Regions from separate parts of the Vogesella amnigena genome, predicted to be linked through region 2. Evidence: predicted binding sites of a transcription regulator. Region 2 holds the regulator's gene; the other holds the start of a gene.

Region 1 (3,281 bases), on a different contig from region 2:
CGCGCAGCTGTTCCTGCAGCGGCCACACCGTGAGGTCCAGCACGTTATCCAGCATGCGAATCGAGGTGCGCACCACCTTCTCGAACGCCTTGTAGTCGAAGCTCGGCGCCTCACCGAACGGCTGGCGCACGAATTTGCACAGATTGATCGAGCCCAGGTCGCAGCAGCCATAGTCCGGCAGCGGCTGTTCGCCGCATGGGTTGGTGGACTCGATCACCTCGCAGTAGGACAGGTTGTTGTCGGCGTTGATCTTGCTCATGAACAGCACGCCTGGCTCGGCGTGGTCATAGGTGGAGTGCATGATCTGCTGCCATAGCTCGCGGGCGCGCACCTTGCGGTACACCCACAGCCCGTCGGCGCGCTGGTAGCTGCCGGGGAAGGCGTCGGACGCCGGCGCCACGGCGTGGGTAAGCTCCCAGTCGCCGTCGGCATCCACCGCCTGCATGAAGGCGTCGGACACGCCTACCGAGATATTGAAGTTGGCCAGGTCGCCCTGGTCCTTGGCGTGGATGAAGGCTTCGATGTCCGGGTGGCTAACGTCGAGTACGCCCATCTGCGCACCGCGGCGCGCGCCGGCGGATTCCACTGTCTCGCAACTGCGATCGAACACACGCATATACGATACCGGGCCGGAAGCGCGGCTGTTGGTGCCCTTCACCCGCGCGCCCTTGGGGCGGATGCGGCTGAAGTTGTAGCCCACGCCGCCACCGCGGCGCATGGTCTCGGCCGACTGCAGCAATGCTTCGTAAATACCGACCTTGCCGTTCTCGGACTCGGACACCGCATCGCCCACCGGCTGCACGAAGCAGTTGATCAGCGTGGCCTTGAGGTCGGTACCGGCAGCGGAGTTGATGCGACCACCGGGAATGAAGCCACCGTCCAGCGCCTCGTAGAACAGCGGGGCGAAACGTTGCGGGTCTTGTTCCAGCGCCGCCAGTGCTTGCGCCACGCGCTGGCGCACTTCGCTTACCGACTGTTCGCCGTTTTTGGCGTATTTTTCCAGCAATACTTCGCGTGAAATATCCTGTTCCGCAAACACGGCGCTATTGTCCCGGTTCATGCCACCTCCGCTATATGTGGTGTCAGAAAAATAGAAATATAACTAGATATAGCGGGCAATAACATTGATAGCCATCAAAGCTGTACCGCCGGACAGTCCGGTGCGGCAGCCTTGCAACAGCGCTAGCGCATCCGGGGATGCCGCCGTCTCGCCACTTCCCGGATGCGCCTTCGGCTTATCCGGGCTACGGGCGGCGTCTGACAGCCACGTGAACAACTGGACAGCTTGCGGCCAACCCGCTGCAGCGGCCTTGCAACACCACCACCGTAGCCCGGATAAGCGCAGCGCATCCGGGGATGCCACAGCCGCATCGCTACCGGATGCGTTGGTGGCTTATCCGGAGATACCACGCATTCATCGCCCCCGGATGCGCCTTCGGCTTATCCGGGCTACGGGTATGGCATTACTTCAGTTTCAGCAGCAGCGGTACCCCGTCCTTGTCGGCCTTCACCTTGTCCGGCTCCAGCACGCTGATGCGCGACTCCAGCTCCGGCCGGGCTTGCAGCAGCAGCTTGCGGGCCGCTTCGCCGCGCGCCTTGGCCAGTGCCGCCAGTGCCGCCTGATCCACTTTCTGTGCGGCCAACAGCTCCTGACGCATGGCCTGTGCGCGCTCGGCGGTGTCCTTCTCGCTGGCCACGCGCTTGAGCCAGGCAAAGCGGCCGATCTGCGCGGCGTAGACATCGCCCACCGCCTTGCGGATCGCCGGGTCGCCCATGTCCGGCAGTGGCAGCGGCTCGTCGGCCTGCAGCTGGTAGGCGGCGCGCTTGAGGATGTCGCTGTCCACGCGATAGCGCGCCAGCTCACGGCTGTCCTGCTCGGCGTCGTAACCGCCGCCGATGGCCAGCGCCAGCTTGGGCCGCTTCAGCATCAAATCGGCCAGCTTGCCCAGCTTCTCGCGCTCCGGCGGCGGTATGCGGTCGTCACCGGCATCGGCATAGATCTCGTCGAAACCTTCGCCACCGAACAGCGCGCGGAACGGCGCGGTCACCACTTTCACCAGAATGTTGCGGATCGCCTGCCACACCAGGTGGCCGTAGGAGAAGTCCGGCTGATCCAGGCTGCCGGCCACCGGCAGCGACAGGTCAATACGGCCATCGCTGTCTTCCAGCAGCGCCACGGCAAGGCGTAGCGGCAGGCGGGTGCCGTCATAATCCGCCACCTCGTTGCCCAGCTGGATGTGGTCGATCACCACCCGGTTGTCGCCGTTGAGCTGGCGATCCTTCAGCAGGTAGCGCAGCTCGGTGGTGAGCCGGCCATCGGTGATCTGCCAGCCGGCAAAGGTCATCGAGTAGGGGTTGAGGCTGCCCAGCGGGATGTTGCGGAAGTTCAGCGTCATGTCCAGGTCGCGCGTTACCTCGAACGGCGACAGCGCGCCACGGATGCGCACGTCGCCGAACTGGTCGACACGGCCATCCAGCGTTACCGTGCCACGCCGGCCCGGCTTGCTGGACAGCCCCAGCACGGTACCGGACAGCGAATGGATGCGGGTGCCGAAACTGGGCTGCAGGCCCAGATCGGCGAAATCCATGCGCGCATTGCGCACGCGGATGGCCCGCACATCCACCACCGGCACCGCGCTGGCGGCAGCCGGTTTGGCGGCCACCGGTTTGGCAGCAGCCGGCGCAGGCTTCATCAGATGGGCAAAATTGGGCACCCGTTTTTCGTCCAGGATAAAGCGCAGCTGCGGCGCCACCAGCCGCACGTCGGCAATCGCCACCCGCTCCGGCTGCGCCTTGATGCCGCTGATGGCCAGCTGCTGCCAGCCCAGCAGCGGCTCGCGCCGACCCGGCTCGAACAGCGCCAGCTTGTCCAGCTGTGCCTTGCCGTCCGCCTGCCAGCGGCCAGCGGCCAGGCGAAAACCGATATCGCCGGACACCAGCCCGGAGCCGAAACGCAGCACGGTGCTGTCCAGCGCATACGGCGCCACGCCCTGCAGCGGCAGGCTGCTGGCCTGCAGCTGGCCCTGGATGTCCTGCAAGTTGGCCGCAAGCGTAGCGTCCAGCTGCAGCTTGCCCTGGCCGATATTGCCGCCCAGCTGCAGCGCCCACCCCTGCTGCACATCGCCACTGGCCTTGGCGGCCAGCTCGCTCAGCTGCAGCGCCACCGGCGTGGCGGTGGTGGCATCCTGCCAGCGCACATCGCCGCCAGCCAGGGTGATGGCCGGATAGCGCAGTTGCCAGCCAGGGTTACCGGCCGGCTGGGCAGTATTTGCCGCCGGGCT
Region 2 (3,281 bases):
GACGCCAGCGGCGAGCTGGTCGGCCCCAGCCTGCGCGATGCCTGGCCGTTGAAATACCGCAAGCTTGCCAGCCAGCTGGCGCTGAGTTGCCACCCGGCGGCACAGCTGCCGGACGGTTTTGCCGGCTGTCCGGCCTACAGCCGCCTCACCGGCTGGCTGTTCTATCCGCATGCGCCGCAGCCGCAATTCCCGTGTAATGCCGATGCCTGCCGTGGCTGGTGGCGGCGCTTGTCCGAGCCTTGGCCGCAGCATGGCGCCGACAGCCGCTGGCTGCTGCTGCCACGCTTGTGCTGGCTGGCGCCGGCGCGCGCCGCCGCCGATGCGGTGCTGATCCTGCCGCAACTGCAGGCCCAGCTGGCCGAGGCTGATGGTGCGCGACTGGTGGCCGAGTTGGCGCCAGGGGAGGGGGGCGACTGGCACGAGATTGCGCGTGGTTTCGTGGTGCGCGACGACTGGCCGCTGCCCGGCATGCTGGCCGAGCTGCAGCGCACGTTGGCCGCATCGTGAGCGCGGCATGAAGACCCTGCTGTTCGTCTACGCCAGCCAGAGCGGCCATACCCACGCACTGGTCACTGCTGCTGCAGCGGCGGCAGGTGGCGAGGAGAACGTGGTGGTTCGCGTGCTGCCGGCGCTGCAGGCCGGCATCGACGACCTGCTGGCCAGCCAGGCGCTGGTGCTGGCCACGCCGGAAAACTTCGGCTACATGGCCGGTGCGCTGAAGGATTTTCTCGACCGCACCTTCTACCCGGCGCAGGGAAAGGTGGAGGGGCTGCCGTACGCGGCGATCATCAGCGCCGGCAACGACGGCCAGGGCGCACTCACCGCGATTCGCCGCATCGCCAGCGGCTACCCGCTGCGCGAGGCCTTGCCACCGCTGCTGGTGAAGGGGGAGGTGACGCCGCAGTCGCTGGAGGAGGCGGCCGAGCTGGGCGCCACGCTGGCGGCGGCGCTGTCGATAGGGGTGCTGTAGGGCGGAAGCCCCAACGGGGCGTTCCGCCACTATGAGGCGCTTGCGGGGCGTTCCACCGTCATTTGCGGCCAACCTTGTGTTGGCGGATCGCCCCTGCGGGGCATCCGCCCTACACATCACACGCTTGCCCCACAAACAACAACGCCCCGCACGGGGCAGGGCGTTCGAACGGCAAGTTGGTAGCCCGGATAAGCGCAGCGCATCCGGGGAGCAGGTGCCAATGTTCCCGGATGCGCCTGTGGCTTATCCGGGCTACGTGTTTTCCACCCTGCATCCCCCCACAAACAACAACGCCCCGCACGGGGCAGGGCGTTCGAACGCTAAGGGCGGCTGGTGCTCAGCGCAGGCTGTTGGCCTGGGCGCAGCCGGCTACCAGTGCCTTCAGCTCTTCCGGCTGCAGTACCTGAATGTGCTTGTGATCCACTTTCAGCCAGCCCTGTTGCTGGAACTTGGACAGCGTGCGGCTGACGGTTTCCAGTTTCAGGCCCAGGAAGCTGCCGATTTCCTCGCGGCTCATGCGCAGGATGAAGTCGAAGGCGGCAAAGCCGCGTGCCGACAGACGCTGCGACAGGTTGAGCAGGAAGGCGGCCAGCCTCTCCTCGGCCTTCATATTGCCCAGCAGCAGCATTACCGACTGGTCGCGCACGATCTCGCGGCTCATCAGGCGGAAGAAGTGGTGCTGCAGGCTGGGGATGTCGCGGCCCAGGGTTTCCATGCGGTTGAACGGCAGCTCGCATACCTCGCTGTCTTCCAGCGCGATGGCGTCGCAGCCGTGCTGGCTGGCGGAAATGCCGTCCAGGCCCATCAGCTCGCCGGACATGTGGAAGCCGGTTACCTGCTCGCGGCCGTCCTGGCTGGAGACGCAGGTCTTGAAGAAACCGGTACGCACTGCATACAGTGAACGGAAGCCTTCGCCGGAGTGGAACAGGTACTCGCCACGCTTCAGACGGCGGCTCTGGCGGATCACCGCATCCAGCTGTGCCATCTCGTCGCGGTTGAGGCCAACCGGCAGGCAGAGTTCACGCAGACTGCAGTTGGAGCACGACACTTTCAGCGTGTGCAGGGAGGTAGTGAGCTCGGTCATGGTTTCCGGGTTTCGCAAGGCTAGAGGCTTGCTTGACACGCGTCAAAGCGCGCCAAGTGTCAATTAGCGCAAATTTACCAGCCCACCACCAGTTTTCCAAGCAAGACGATATGACACCCACCGCCCCGTTCCAGCCGACGCAATGCGTCTTCGATCGAGAACTTATCGAAAAACTTGAAGGTTCCGGCCCGCGCTACACTTCTTACCCGACGGCAGATCGCTTTCACGGCGGCTTCGGGGTGAAGGATTACGAGCACTGGCTGCAGCAGCACGCCATTGGCGCCAGCCATCGCCCGGTGTCGCTGTACGTGCATGTGCCGTTCTGTAACACCATCTGCTACTACTGCGGCTGCAACAAGATCATCACCAAAGACAAGAGCCGCGCCGACCAGTACCTGGATTACCTGGAAAAGGAAATCGCCCTGGTGGCGGCACGCCTGGGCTACCGCGAGAAGGTGATCCAGCTGCATTTTGGCGGCGGCACACCCACCTTCCTGTCCGACGAGCAACTCAGCCGGGTGATGGCGGCCATTAACAAGCATTTCGAATTGCTGCCGGATGGTGAGTTTTCCATCGAGATCGACCCGCGCAAGGTTGGCCGCGACACCGTGCTGCACCTGGGCCGGCTGGGTTTCAACCGCATGAGTGTGGGCATCCAGGATTTCGACCCGGCCGTGCAGCAGGCGGTGAACCGCATCCAGAGCGAGGAAGAAACCCTTACCGTGATCAACGCCGCGCGTGAGGCCGGTTTCAAGTCGGTGAGCGTGGACCTGATCTACGGCCTGCCGCTGCAGAATGCCGACTCGGTGCGCCGCACTGTGGACAAGGTGCTGGCAATGAACCCGGACCGCATCGCGCTGTACAACTACGCGCACCTGCCCAGCGTGTTCATGCCGCAGCGCCGCATCAACGAGGCTGATCTGCCCACGGCCGCGCACAAGCTGGACATCCTGCAGAATTCGGTACAGCAGCTCACCGACGCCGGCTATGTGTTCATCGGCATGGATCACTTTGCCAAGCCGGACGACGAGCTGACGCGTGCCCTGCAGCAGGGCCGCCTGCAGCGCAACTTCCAGGGGTATTCAACCCATGCCGACTGCGACATGATCGGTCTGGGCGTGTCGTCCATCGGCAAGGTCGGCCCCTGTTACTCGCAGAACGAAAAAGACATCGACGCCTACTACGCGGCGCTGGATGCCGGCCACCTGCCGGTACTGCGCGGCATGA

Evidence for each region. Region 2 encodes FNR, which switches genes on or off when oxygen is low (the NO sensors DNR and NnrR bind a similar motif). Its sites were predicted from a motif close to TTGATNNNNATCAA; they were not measured.
Region 1: ACFOKJ_RS02825 (adenosylcobalamin-dependent ribonucleoside-diphosphate reductase) is a predicted target of FNR. The motif match lies at 1,125-1,138, and genes of this name have one in related genera.

The regions. Positions count from the first base shown of each region.
Region 1 covers NZ_JBHRYH010000005.1:211,694-214,974, forward strand. The annotation lists gene ACFOKJ_RS02825 (adenosylcobalamin-dependent ribonucleoside-diphosphate reductase) at 1-1,060, opposite strand, end outside; gene ACFOKJ_RS02830 (DUF748 domain-containing protein) at 1,464-3,281, opposite strand, start outside.
Region 2 covers NZ_JBHRYH010000018.1:38,445-41,725, reverse strand. The annotation lists gene ACFOKJ_RS08715 (DUF1853 family protein) at 1-507, shown strand, start outside; gene ACFOKJ_RS08710 (NAD(P)H-dependent oxidoreductase) at 515-970, shown strand; gene fnr (fumarate/nitrate reduction transcriptional regulator Fnr) at 1,308-2,054, opposite strand; gene hemN (oxygen-independent coproporphyrinogen III oxidase) at 2,165-3,281, shown strand, end outside.